Regions from separate parts of the Aminobacter sp. 01T433 genome, predicted to be linked through region 1. Evidence: riboswitches for the same ligand, from Rfam matches in the RefSeq annotation. Region 1 holds a riboswitch; each other region holds the start of a gene.
The links. A riboswitch is a leader RNA that binds a small molecule or an ion and turns the genes downstream of it on or off. The one in region 1 is predicted to bind cobalamin.

Region 1 (3,373 bases):
TCGGTGTACATGTCCTGCAGCGAAGACTTGTCTTTCTTCATGATGAAGATGCAGCTTTCGGTCAGCTCGTAGACCGGGATCTTGAAGGGGGAAAGCGTGTCGGGGGTGACGTCGCCGCCGACCTTCATGCCGTAGTTCCAGCCGGCGAAGAACAGATCGGCGTCGGCGCCGAGCAGCACTTCCTTGGTGACGTATTTCGGCGCGAGTTCGGGCAACTCTCCAACGCCCTTGCGCACGTTCTCATCCAGCGTCTTCCAGCCCGAAATGCCGGAATAGCCCGCCATGTTGTCGGCGAGGCCGAGCACCAGCATCATCTCGGTCAGGTTGACGTCATGCGAGACGGCGCGCTTGGGGGCTGCCTCGAAGGTCAGGTCGCGATTGCAGCTTTTGACCGTGGCCGGGAAGGCGCTTGCAGCAGCTGCGGCGCAGCCGGCGAGAAGTGCGGCGGCGATAAGGGGAATTCGACGCATGGTGGCTCCTTGAGTGGTTTGTTGGATTCAGCGTTCGAGATGGAAGGAAAAGCGGGGCCGCCCGGTGACGGGATGGCTATCGAGCGTGGTTCCGACCGAAAAGCTCTCGCGGATGCGTTCGGGCGTCAGGATGTCGGTAGGGCTGCCCGCGGCAACGGCCTGGCCACCATCCATCACCAGCACGCGGTCGGCGTGGGCCGAGGCAAGTGCGAGGTCGTGCAGCGACACGATGACCGTGCAGCCGAGCGTGCGCAGCAGTTCGAGCACTTCGAGTTGGTGGCGAATGTCGAGATGGTTGGTTGGCTCGTCGAGGATCAAAAGGTCGGGCCGCTGCACCAGCGCACGCGCAATCATCACGCGCTGCTTTTCGCCGCCGGACAGCGAACCGAAATCGCGCGCGGCAAGCTTGGTCAGGCCGAGCAGCGCCAGTGCGGCCTCGACTTGCGCATAATCATCGTCGCGCGTCCGCATGCCTGTCGCATGGGGCGTCAGGCCAAGCTCGGCAATCTCGGCCACCGTCAGGCCGAAATCCGATGCCGGTTCCTGCAATACCGTTGCGATGCGGCGGGCGCAGTCGCGCGGCTTCATCTTCCAGATGTCGGTGCCGTCGAGCCTGACTGTGCCACCGGTCGGACGGTGATAGCGATAGAGGCAGCGCAGCAGGCTCGATTTGCCCGCACCGTTCGGTCCCACGATCGCCAGAAGTTCGCCCGGTGCTATGCGGATGCTTACGGGCGCGAGAATCTGGTGCGAGGGACGAGGTCCCCAGCATACGGCATCGATTTCAAGCTCGGCTGGAGTGTCGCCAACGAGACGGCTAGCCGCATGAACACGGTCGAGCATGCCTTTTCTCCGTGAAAGCACGGAGCAGGGGGAACGATCCGATCAGCGAACCGAAACCTATCGAATAGGCAATCGCCATCATCATCATCTCCACGGCACACCCCGGCCGGTTGAATTAATCGGATGATGGCAGGTCTCCTGGCTTGCGGGTGATCGCGCCTCGGAACCTTCCCGGCCTTGCGGCCAGTGGCATGTCTCCGAATTGCTATCCGCTCACAGTTGCGGGGGCAGCCACGGTTTCGCGTCGAGCGACGTCTCACCGTGTTCCCATTTAATCCCGTTGCCCGAGTCAGGCATCAGGAACCATCACCGCCGTGGCTACAGCAGCAGCGAAGTGCTGACAATCGCTAAAGCGTCATGCGGCTTGCTCGATTGCGTCACGCCTGTCGAGTGTGAAGGACAACAGCGCCACGCCAAAGGCGCAAAGCGCGATGGCCGCGCCGACAAGCGGCAGGTCGGCATAGCTCACGCCCCAGGAAATGGCGGCACCGCCAATCCAGGCGCCGGCGGCGTTGCCGGCATTGAAAGCGCCCTGGTTGAGCGTCGCTGCAAGGTTGGGCGCGTCTGATGCCGTTTCGACGACGCGCATCTGCATGGGCGGCACGATGACGAAAGTGATGACGCCCCACAGGAAGATGAGCAGGATCGCCAGTGGGGCGCTCGTGCTACCCGCAGCGAATGCGACATGGATCGCAGCCATGATGATCAGCGCGCCTAGGGCCGTCGGCATCAGCTTCCAGTCTGCGAGCTTGCCGCCGATGATGTTGCCGATGGTCATGCCGCCGCCGAACAAAAGCAGGATCCAGGTCACCGAATCGACCGAGACGCCGGTGACGTCGGTGAGGATCGGCTTGATGTAGGTGAAGACGGCAAACAGGCTGCCCGAGGCGAGTGCGGAGATGATCATCGCCAGCCACACCTGCAGTTTGCCCAGCACCTTGACCTCGCCCGCAATGCCACCCTTGCCGGGAGGGGCAACTCCTGCAGGCACCAGAAAGGCGATTGCCGCGACCGAGATCAGGCCGATGACCACGACAGCGAAAAAGGTCATGCGCCAGCCATAGGCTTCGCCAAGGGCGGTGCCGCCGGGCACGCCCAGAATGTTGGCCAGCGTCAGTCCGGCGAACATCAGGGCGATGGCGCTGGCGCGCTGGTTCTTGGGCACAAGGCTCGCTGCCACCACCGAGCCGATGCCGAAAAAGGCGCCGTGGCCGAAGGCGGTGATGACGCGGGCCACCATCAGCGTCCAGTAGGTGGGGGCGATGGCGCAGAGCAGGTTGCCGAGCACGAACAGCATCGCAAGCCCGATCAGCACCGGCTTGCGCGGCAATCGCGCCGTGCCGATGGCGATGATCGGTGCCCCGATCACGACTCCAAGCGCATAGCCAGTAACAAGCAGTCCCGCCGCCGGGATCGACACGCCCAGGTCGGCTGCCACCTCGGGCAACAGCCCCATGATGACGAATTCGGTGGTGCCGATGCAAAAGGATGCGACGGCCAGTGCGAAGATCGGCAAGGGCATGGGCGGACTCGAAGGAGAGCTGAAACGATTTAGATCTACATTTTCCTTTCGGCACGCCTCACGCAAGCGACGTTGCTGCAATGCAGCGATGCGCTGGCTGCATGGCAGTCATGCGGCAGTGCAGCCGGTCAGGACTGCTGTGTCAGGTCGCGGCGAAGAAAATCGTACAGCCGTTCGACTGCGGCATTGGCCGATTGGGGATTGCGCAGGATGCCGATTTCCATCTCCGGCAGTGCCGGCAGCCCTTCGTTTTCGCCAATGATGCGCAGCGACGGCGGCACGCTGCGCTGGGCGAGGCCGGCGACCGCCAGTCCCGCCTGCACGACGGCGATGAGGCCGAGCAGGCTGGCGCTGGAATAGGTGCTGCGGAACGACCTGTCGGCCGCACCCAGCACCTGCAGCACACTGCGGCGCGCCACGCAGCCGGGTTCGAACAGCGCCACGGGCAGGGGATCGATCTCCCAGGCGACATGGTTGGGCGAGGCGACCCAGACAAGGCGTTCGCGCTGCAGCACTTCGATTGCCTGCTCCGGGCCGC
Region 2 (3,373 bases), on a different contig from region 1:
CGCCCGGCAAGCCGCCATCGAGAGCCTCACGCCCCTGATCGACGCAACTCCCTTCGCGCCCACCGGCATCCGCGTCGGCAGTTTTGTGCTCAGGCCCAGCCTGGTGCAGGGACTGGAGGCGAGTTCGAACGCCGATTCGAGCCCGGACGGAAAGTCGGCAGTGCTGTCGGATACCGCCCTTCGGCTCAATGCCGCATCGGACTGGGAAACCCATTCGGCGACCATCGATGCGTACGGCATCGTTCGCAAATCCATCTCCGGGCAGGAGGTCGACGACCTCGCCGGCGGCATCAATGGTCGATTGCAGCTCGACCTCGCCGACGACCTTCGGGCCATCGCGCGTCTTGGCTATGATTTCCGCCCGGAATCGGCCACCTCCCCCGTCGTCATCGTCGGCACCGCCGAGCGACCGACGCTCCACATCCTCGATGGCGAGCTTGGGCTGGAGAAGGATGTCGGCAAATTCCGCTTCGGCGTGGCCGGCGAGGCGACCAAGGAAACCTACAGCGACGCTCAATTGTCGGACGGCGCCACGCTGTCCCAGGAAGACAGGAATTCCACGCTTTATACTGGCCGGCTGCGCGCCGGGTACGAGATATCGCCTGCATTGACGCCATTTGGCGAGGTCGAATACGGACGCCGCGTCTATGATCTCCGCTTCGACACCGCCGGCTTCGAACGCTCGTCGAACAGGATCGGCGCGCGCGCCGGTGTCGAGTTGGACATGGGCGAGAAATTCGGCGGCGAGCTTTCGGCCGGCTGGATCAGCGAAAACTTCGATGACGAGCGCCTCAAGACCATTTCCGAACCGACATTTGCCGCCGACCTCAGATGGTCGCCGATCCGTGGCACCATCGTTGGCTTGAACGGCGCGACCTTCGTGGAAGGCTCGACTACTCCGGGCGAAAGCGGCTCGATTCTCTACGCCGGGCGTCTCAGCGTCGAGCGCGAAATGCGCGCGAACCTCACGGGCATGGCAGCCGTCGGCGCCGGTTGGCGCGACTATGCCGACTCCGAGGACCACGATCTGACGCTGACCGCCGAAGCAGGCATGACCTGGTGGCTCAACCGCTATGCCGGCCTCACCGGCAGGCTGCGCCATGAGACGTTCACCAGCACGCTGCCCAACCGCGACAGCACGACCAACACAGTGTTCCTCGGGATGAGAATCCAGCGCTAGGATCCAGGGGCAACCAGCTCGGCGGCGATCGCCTTCAGCCCTTCTTCTCCTCCACCGGAAAACACCTCGCTCATGATGAGATCGGCCAGCGGCAGTCGACTGCCCCAGCCATGCCTTTCAAGGTCGGGCTCTTGCGCGAATTCGGAAACCCGGCCAACGCAGAGATAAGCCACCGGCACGACATGATCTGGAATGCCGAGCAGCTGCTTCAGCGCCTCGCGGTCGAGGATGCTGACCCAGCCGACACCGACACCTTCGGCACGTGCCGCCAGCCAGAAATTCTGCACGGCGCAAACGGTGCTGTAGAGATCCATTTCCGGATTGTGCCAGCGTCCGAGCGGCGAATTTTCCGAGCGGCTGCGGTCGCAGGTGACGACAAGGTTGAGCGGGGTCTCGCAAATGCCTTCGAGCTTGAGCTTGCGGTAGAGCGCCTGCCGCTCCTCGGCGATATGCGGCAGCTCCTGCTGGCGTGCGGCGAAGAACAGGTCGCGCACTTGCTGCCGGCGCTCTGCATCGCGGATGACAATGAAATTCCACGGCTGCATGAAGCCAACCGACGGCGCGTGATGAGCCGCCATCAGCAGCCGCGCCAGCAGCTCGTCTTCAAGCGGATCAGGCCGAAAATGGCTGCGCACGTCGCGGCGCGTGAAGATGGCGCGGTAGACGGCATCTTGGGCAGCTTGGTTGAAACTATTGGAATTGAAATGGTCAGCCGGCATCGCGTGTCCCCTTGCGAGCAATCGTTTTCCCCCGCTTGACCATGCGGAGGACGATTTCTGCCGGGCCGGTCTTCTGGCTCGAGTTCAACCCGTTGTCGGCACCTTCCCGTTCGTGATGAACAGTGGCTTTTGCCGATACGGTCCCTCTTACAGCGTTGGGCACGCCACGGATTTGCACCGTGTTCCCGATTCTCCCACATCGCTGCGGGCACCTGGCGGGACATGTCTATCTGGAGCGGGCGTCGATGGCCATCGCTCCGCGCGTCCAAAATTGACGCGCGGGCGACATTGCAGCCGCTTTAGCGGCCGGGCTTCATCTCGTGCAGCAAGCCTTCGATGACACCGGCCATGCTTTTGCTGAGATCCGAACGCGACAGGGCGAACGCGACATTGGCTTCGACGAAGCCTTCCGGCGAGCCGCAGTCGAAGGTGCGGCCGCGATAGTGGTAGCCGTAGAAGCGCTGCTGCTTTTCAAGCTTCAGCATGGCGTCGGTGAGCTGGATCTCGTCGCCGGCGCCACGCTCCTGGCTTGCCAGGATGTTGAAGATCTCAGGCTGCAGGATGTAGCGGCCATTGATGAAAAGGTTCGAGGGTGCCGTACCCTGCTTCGGCTTTTCCACCATGCCTTCGATCTCGAAGCCGGTGTGGACGGCCTTGCCTTGTCCGACGATGCCGTATTTGTGCGTCTCGGCGGGATCGCACTCCTGCACGGCGATGATGTTGCTGCCGGTTTCGGCATAAAGCTCAACCATCTCGCGCATGCAGCTCTTTTCCGACTGCATGATCATGTCGGGCAAAAGCAGCGCGAAAGGTTCGTCGCCGACCAGTTCGCGCGCGCACCAAACCGCATGGCCAAGGCCAAGCGGCACCTGCTGGCGGGTGAACGAGGTCTGCCCCGGCCCGGGCTGCAGCCGCTGTAGCCGTTCAAGCTGCTCGCTTTTCCCACGCTGGGCCAGCGTGTCGTAGAGTTCGAACTGGACGTCGAAATGATCTTCGATGACCGCCTTGTTGCGGCCGGTGACGAAGATGAAATGCTCGATGCCGGCCTCGCGCGCCTCATCGACCACGTATTGAATCACCGGGCGATCGACGACCGTCAGCATTTCCTTCGGGATCGACTTGGTGGCAGGCAAAAAACGCGTGCCCAAACCGGCGACTGGAAAAACTGCCTTGCGAACTCTCTTCATTGTTTGGTCGTCCGATAGATGATTATGGGTATCGAAGAGTGACATTGTCACGCCCGAATTGAGGAATACTGAACGCGTTCACATATTCGGGGATAGCGGGCAAGACCATCGATCACGCGATCTTGATTGCATGCGCGCTTCAGGAGACAATCCCCAGCAGCGTTTTTCGTTCCCAGGATGCCCATGGTAAACTGATTGCTAACCGGCTTCGGCGATGAATCGACTTTCTGATCTCTCCAAGGAGGAAAGAATGCCCCTTCGCATAACCGCCAAGAGTCTCGCAGGCG
Region 3 (3,373 bases), on a different contig from region 1:
CAAAGGCATAGTCGGCCGTGAAGTCCACGGTGACATATTCCGGCAGCTTGACCGTATTTGCGGCATTGGCATAGCGCGGGGAGGCGTAAAGCAGCTTGGCCGTGAGGTTGAGCTGCTCGTTCGCTAGGTAGCCTATCTCCGCCGTGGCCTTGAACCGGTCGCGGTAGGGAATGTAGAGCCCGTTGTCTTGGTTCTTTGGCTCGCGATAGTCGATCGTAGCCTTTCCGCTCCAACTGTCGCTGAATTGGTGAGACACCGAAGCCTCTATGCCCGAAACCTTGGCTCTGGCGACGTTGAAGGGGAGGTAAGTTGGGGGATTGGACGCAATCGCGTCGGTGAGCCAAGTCTGGTAGACGGCTACGTCAACCGTCGTGTCGACCGTCGGCCGCCAGTTCAGGCCGATCTCGTAGGAACGAGACTTTTCCGGCTTGAGGTTTGGATTCGAGTAGCCCGGATAATAGAGGTCGTTGAAGGTCGGGGCACGGAAGCCTGTGCCGTAGGACGCTCGCGCGATGAGATCCGGAACGATTTCCCAGCTGGCACCGAGATTGTAAGTCGTCGCATCGCCGAACTGTTCATTGTGGTCGTAGCGCAGGCCGCTATCGATGGTGAGTGCGCCATACTCGACCGAATATTGCCCGAAGACCGCACCCAGATTGCGGGAGTCGACACCGAAGTCGACGGTCGACTCCACACCTTCGCGATAGGCTTCAGCTCCGCCAGCCACGACATGCGTTGCGTCGCCAATCTCCAAGGATTTCTCGGTTGAGGCGAAGATTCCAATGCGCTGAGTGTCAAACTCACTGTTGCCAACAACACCATCACGGAAGTTGGTCGAACGGTCTAGGCCGCTGGAAACCTCGACGGTCGAATTCCAGCTGTCCGAATGCTTCAACGTGGCGCCGATCTTTCCGGCGAATGTATCGGTGTCGACCTCGTTGAACGACGGAAACGAATTATCATACTCCGTCCGGCCACGGGCAAAGAGGCCGTCGGCGTAAAGCCGACCCCAGTCGTAGGATTTGGCGACAGAGAAATTCATTGAGCCCTGCAGGAAACCGTCATCGTCGGGTTCATGGCCCCATGCCAAGGGTGTGGTGAAGTCATAACCTTGGGTGCCGAGGAGACTGCCGCCCAGAGCGTATTCAACGCCGCCTGCCGTCTGGCCACGCACGTTGCCGGATACATGTGCTCCCCAGGGATATGTTACCCCCGTGGTAATCGATCCGCAGCGATCGCGTCCGTCGTCGCACTTGCCGCCCTGCCTGGTGATGATGTTGATCACCCCTCCAATGGCATCAGCGCCGTATTGGGCTGAATGCGGACCCTTCGCTATTTCGATACGCTCGATCGCGGAGAGCGGGATGTTGAAGATCGAGCTTGTTCCGCTGGTGGCTGAGGCCGTACGCACCCCATTGACGAGCACGAGTGTCTGTCCCGAGGACATGCCCCGAAGATAGACATTTGATGCGGAGCCTTGGCCGCCATAACCGATGATCGAAACGCCGGGATAGCGCTTGAGGAGCGAGGGCAGATCGGGCGCAGCCGATCCCTTGATCTCGTCTTCATCGATGACCGTGACGGAGGAGGTAGCCCGCACAAGCGAGCTTGCGCGGCGAAGAGGCGTGGTGATCACCAGCCTGTCGAGCAGGGTCGGCCCTGATGAAGGCGCCTCTTGCGCGTAGGTGTGACCGGGAAGTGCCAGCGACAGTGCGCCGGCGGCAATGAGTAGTCTCTGCAATTTTGCCCCCAAATGGTTCGGGTGGCGCGGTTAAGGCGCGCCAGTTTCTCCAAACCGCAGGCAGGCTGGTGCAGGGAATGCAATTCACACTGCGGCCCTCCGCATGCGGCAACACTTTTCAATGTCACCGCCACGAGCGACCGCGCCTGTCCGCACCCCGTGGACAAAGCATGGGTGACTGGAACGGGCAGGTCTCCTGACTTCCGTGTCTCAGCCTTTCTCCGCCTTCCCGACCGCATAACGTGCGCTCAGTGGCATGTTGGAGAAGGCTCAACGGTTACAGTTGCGGGGGCAGTCGCGGATTCGGCCAGTGGCCTCACCGTGTTCCCTTTTCATCCACCTCTCGGCGGAACCAATTCCGAGTCGGAAAATAGCCAGCGCCCCGAAGCGTTGTCAATTGCAGGGGTATCGGAATTATTGCAGCGAGAGCAGCTCATCTGGGCGTAGACAAATTGAAGGATGTCAAATGCAGGTCGAATCCAGTGATTGCTACCTAGATGGGAATTGTTTTCTGTATTATTTGTCAGGCGTGTGCCTTCATGCCGCAGGTATATTATTCTGTATTTGCGAAGAATTATGACAGCGACCGATGCGATGCGCCCGCCGCGACGCACGTTCAGATAAGTGGCGTAGATCCACAGATACGGCCAGTCGCCTTCGATTGGCCGGGCCAGGAAGGCCTGACCTTGTCGTGGTCTCTTCGCACAGGCAGGTGACTTGGCTATCGGAAATACCGCTCATGCACATCGCCTTGACCGGATCGTGGACCGAGCGCGTCGAGATGCGGCTGCCCCGGGGCCCATCAGTGTTCTAGCTCCAAAACTGCATGATTGGCGTCCGCAGGCGCTCGTAGTCACGTGCATGATGGCTGGGCGCGGTTCGGATTGGTCGGCTGGCGCGGCAGAAGAAATAGCAAAATCAGATGGTTACGCAGCTATTTTAATTTTCTATCCGATGCCTAATAGGCATTTCACATGAAGTCTAATACGAATTTTACGGGTGGTTTGCGGGCTCGTGCCAAACGTACCAAAGCCCGCACTCGAACCCACCCAACTTCCCGGCGAGTATTCCTAACCACTGTGCTCGGTCATTGCGACTCGCACGGAGATCAGAGGGTTTTCGAAGAGAGGGGCAGCAAAGAGCCTCGGGTTTCAACGGCATAACGTTCACCGAACAGTTTCGAAATTCTTGCCGCACAATTGGCCTCGGATCAGGCGCTCTCTGCGCCTCCACTCAGCCTTTGCAGCAGACCTTTCTCGACGCCATGCTGAGTCTTTTGAAACCCTCCACGCCGCGCGATCAAGCCTTAACAGTACGCGTACTCGACCGTGGTGATCTGAAACGTTCTGGCTCTTTCCCCAGCACGACAAAAAATCGACTTCATCCGCCAGCTATGTATCGAGCCAACCGGGCATCGGTTCAGGCAAAGGAATGGCGTCGAGCAATGACCGTGTGTAGTCGGATTGCGGTGCGTTGAAAACGCGGCTGCATGGGCCTTCCTCCGCGACTCTGCCTCCCTCCAGTACCATCACCCGGTCGCAAATGGCGCGGATGACCGACAGGTCGTGGCTGATGAAGGCAACCGCGAGACCCATTTCGCGGCTGAGCTCGGCGATAAGGGCGAGCACCTGC
Region 4 (3,373 bases), on a different contig from region 1:
GCGGCCCAGGGGTTCATGGACCCGCGCCCCGCAGGCACGGTCACGCGACGTCACCTGCAGCGCGTGCTCGACCGCCTCGGCCTGTTCCAGATCGACTCGGTCAGTGCAGTCGTGCGCGCGCACTACATGCCGCTTTACTCGCGCCTCGGCCCCTACCCGATGACGCTGCTCGACGACGCCATGCAGTCGCGCAAACGCCTGCTGTTCGAATATTGGGCCCACGAAGCCTCGCTGTTGCCGCTCGAGACCTTTCCCCTGATGCGCTGGCGCATGGCGCGGGCTGAGGAAGGGATGTATGGCGGGCTTGCCAAGTTCGGCCACGCGAACAGACCTTATATCGAGGAGATCTTCCGCCACGTGGTTGACCGTGGCCCGATCGCCGCTTCCGAGATTGAAGGCGCCAAAGGCTCGGGCGGCTGGTGGGGCTGGAGCCGGGAAAAACACGCTTTCGAATGGCTGTTTTGGGCCGGGCGGATCACCACCCATTCGCGCCGTGGCTTCGAGCGTCTTTATGATCTGCCCGAGCGAGTCTTGCCTGCGGGCATTTACAACAGTCCCATCCCTGCCCCGGCCGACGCCCATCGCGAGCTGTTGCGAATCTCTGCCCGGGCCCATGGCGTGGCTACGGCCGCCTGCCTGCGCGATTACTTCCGCCTGTCGCCCGCAGAAATGAAAGGTCGCCTCGAAGAGCTGGTCGAAACAGGCGAACTGATTCCCGTCCGCGTCGAGGGCTGGGACAAGCAGGCCTATCTGCACGCCCAGGCCCGCATTCCACGCAAGGTCAGTGCCCGCGCCTTGCTCGCGCCGTTCGATCCACTGGTCTTCGAACGCAGCCGCGCCGAAAGCCTGTTCGGCTTCCGCTACCGAATCGAGATCTACACGCCCGCCGAAAAGCGCCAGTACGGTTATTATGTCCTGCCCTTCCTGCTCGGCGAACGAATCGTCGCGCGCGTCGACCTCAAGGCTGACCGCCCAGCCGGTGTCCTGCGCGTCCACGCCGCCTATGCAGAGCCCTGCGCCCCGCCCGAAACGGCGGCCGAACTTTATGAAGAGCTGAAGCAGATGCGCGACTGGCTTGGCCTCGAAAGCATCAAAGTCACGCCGGCCGGCGATCTTGGACCGGCGCTGAGCGACATTGCGGGTCGCTCCCTCACGTTGACTCCACCCCTCGCGAAAGCCTAAATCGACCCAGACGGTCTCCTCCCGGCAAGGGGAGGAGCTAAGAGGGAATGCGGTGCGGCGCTTTTGGCGTCAAATCCGCGGCTGTCCCCGCAACTGTAAGCGACGAGCCAAGACCGGTAACCACTGGGATGTCCTCCCGGGAAGGCGGCACGAAGGCGACGACTCGCGAGCCAGGAGACCTGCCGTCTGAAACATTGATCCGATCGCCTGGCGGGTGTCCCAGGTAAGGAGCCTGATATTTTGGAACTCGACGACAATCTCTCGGTCGAAACTTTAGACGCATCCAGCGATGCCGAAGATTCGCGTGTAGCGGATGTGACTATTCTCGTCTGCGCGTCCTGCCGCGACGAGACCGGATCGGACATCCACCCTCGCGCCGGTGCCAAGCTCGCCGAAGCGACACGCGCCGCAGCTGCACACGAAGGCATCGCCGTGCGCAGCGTCGAATGCCTCGGCAACTGCAAGCGCCGCCTGAGTGCTGCGATCCTGCGCGACGGCTCATGGAGCTACGTCTTCGGCGATCTCGCCATTACCTCGGGCGATGACCTCATCACCGGTGCCAAACTCTTCGCCACTTCCACCGACGGCCTGATCCCATGGCGTGGCCGTCCCGACAGCCTCAAGCGCGGGCTCATCGCGCGCATCCCTCCCCTCGATCTCATCAAGGAAGACAAATGACCGCATCCGTCGAACGCGTTCCCTGCACCGTCATCACCGGCTTTCTCGGTGCCGGCAAGACGACGCTGCTCCGCCACATCCTCGAAAACGCCAAGGGCAAGCGCCTCGCCATCATCGTCAATGAGTTTGGCGATGTCGGCATCGATGGCGAAATCCTCAAAGGCTGCGGTATCGACACCTGCCCGGAGGAAAACATCGTCGAACTGGCCAATGGCTGCATCTGCTGCACCGTCGCCGACGATTTTGTCCCCGCGCTCGACCAGATCCTGTCGCGCTCGCCACGCGTCGACCACATCTTGATCGAGACTTCGGGGCTGGCACTGCCCAAGCCGCTGATCCAGGCTTTCCAGTGGCCCACGGTCAAGAGCCGCGTCACTGTTGACGGCGTTATCGCCGTTGTTGACGGCCCGGCGCTCGCAGAAGGCAAGGTCGCCTCCGACATGGACGCGCTCGCCGCCCAGCGCGCCCAGGACGAGACGCTCGACCATGACGATCCGGTCGAAGAAGTGTTTGAAGACCAGGTCGCCTGCGCCGACCTCATCATCCTGTCGAAAAGCGACCTGCTCGATGAAGCTGGACTTGCGCGCGCCAACGCCATTGTCGGCGAGCACCTGTCGCGCGCGGTCAAGATCGTGCAAACCTCGCACGGCAAGGTCGACCCCTCGGTGTTGCTTGGCCTTGGCCTCGCTGTCGAAGACGACATCGAAAATCGCAAGACCCACCATGACGGCGCCTTCGACCACGAGCACGACGATTTCGACTCGTTCGTCATCGACATTCCTTCGATTTCCAACCCGGATGAACTGGCCAGGCGCGTCGCCACCGCCGCCGAGGAAGAAAACGTGCTGCGCGTGAAGGGCTTCGTCGAAGTCGGCGGCAAGCCCATGCGCCTGCTCGTCCAGGCTGTCGGTCCGCGCGTCAATCACTACTACGACCGCGCCTGGACGGCCGAAGACGACCGCCGCTCGCGTCTGGTGGTGATCGGCCTCAAGGGCCTCGACCGCCCGGCCATCGAGCGCATCCTTGTAGGCTGAGCGGGCCAGTTAGATGCATATCCTCACCACCACATCCGCCTCGCTCGACGATCTCGTCGAGCCTGTCGACCTCAGGCAAACGCCTGCGGATGTGGTGGCGTTGTCCTTCACCGACAGCGATCTCGCCGGCATCGCCGCCGCCTGGAAGGCGGACGCGGCAAGCCTGCCATCGATGCGGCTCGCCAGCCTGCGCGACCTCAGGCACCCGATGTCGGTCGATCTCTGGATTGACAGCGTAGCTGTGCACGCCAAGGTCATCATCGTCCGCATCCTCGGCGGCTATGACTGGTGGCGTTATGGTTGCGACCAACTGGCTGCCATTGCCCGAGAAAAGGGCATCGCTCTTGCGCTGCTGCCGGGCGAAAGCCACGATTCGGACTCGCGGCTGATCGAAGGCTCGACCTTGCCGCGCACAGAGCTCGACGCGCTGCTTGGCTATTTCCGCGAAGGCGGACCGCAAAACATGAAGGCGCTGGTTG

Region 2: another riboswitch for cobalamin. It lies ahead of bluB (5,6-dimethylbenzimidazole synthase); the one in region 1 lies ahead of AC1DLV_RS19130 (ABC transporter ATP-binding protein).
Region 3: another riboswitch for cobalamin. It lies ahead of AC1DLV_RS21455 (TonB-dependent receptor domain-containing protein); the one in region 1 lies ahead of AC1DLV_RS19130 (ABC transporter ATP-binding protein).
Region 4: another riboswitch for cobalamin. It lies ahead of AC1DLV_RS08655 (DUF1636 family protein); the one in region 1 lies ahead of AC1DLV_RS19130 (ABC transporter ATP-binding protein).

The regions. Positions count from the first base shown of each region.
Region 1 is NZ_JBFTPR010000011.1:11,722-15,094, reverse strand. Features, by position in the region: gene AC1DLV_RS19135 (ABC transporter substrate-binding protein) at 1-470, opposite strand, end outside; gene AC1DLV_RS19130 (ABC transporter ATP-binding protein) at 498-1,313, opposite strand; cobalamin riboswitch at 1,425-1,636, opposite strand; gene AC1DLV_RS19125 (MFS transporter) at 1,669-2,835, opposite strand; gene AC1DLV_RS19120 (LysR substrate-binding domain-containing protein) at 2,964-3,373, opposite strand, start outside.
Region 2 is NZ_JBFTPR010000018.1:72,992-76,364, reverse strand. Features, by position in the region: gene AC1DLV_RS24795 (outer membrane beta-barrel protein) at 1-1,180, shown strand, start outside; gene bluB (5,6-dimethylbenzimidazole synthase) at 1,177-1,899, opposite strand; cobalamin riboswitch at 1,946-2,130, opposite strand; gene galU (UTP--glucose-1-phosphate uridylyltransferase GalU) at 2,199-3,086, opposite strand; gene AC1DLV_RS24780 (lytic murein transglycosylase) at 3,337-3,373, shown strand, end outside.
Region 3 is NZ_JBFTPR010000013.1:106,049-109,421, forward strand. Features, by position in the region: gene AC1DLV_RS21455 (TonB-dependent receptor domain-containing protein) at 1-1,741, opposite strand, end outside; cobalamin riboswitch at 1,911-2,113, opposite strand; partial or broken gene AC1DLV_RS21460 (transposase) at 2,314-2,524, opposite strand; gene AC1DLV_RS21465 (ATP-binding cassette domain-containing protein) at 3,133-3,373, opposite strand, start outside.
Region 4 is NZ_JBFTPR010000004.1:241,930-245,302, reverse strand. Features, by position in the region: gene AC1DLV_RS08660 (winged helix-turn-helix domain-containing protein) at 1-1,182, shown strand, start outside; cobalamin riboswitch at 1,177-1,383, shown strand; gene AC1DLV_RS08655 (DUF1636 family protein) at 1,423-1,860, shown strand; gene cobW (cobalamin biosynthesis protein CobW) at 1,857-2,894, shown strand; gene AC1DLV_RS08645 (cobaltochelatase subunit CobN) at 2,908-3,373, shown strand, end outside.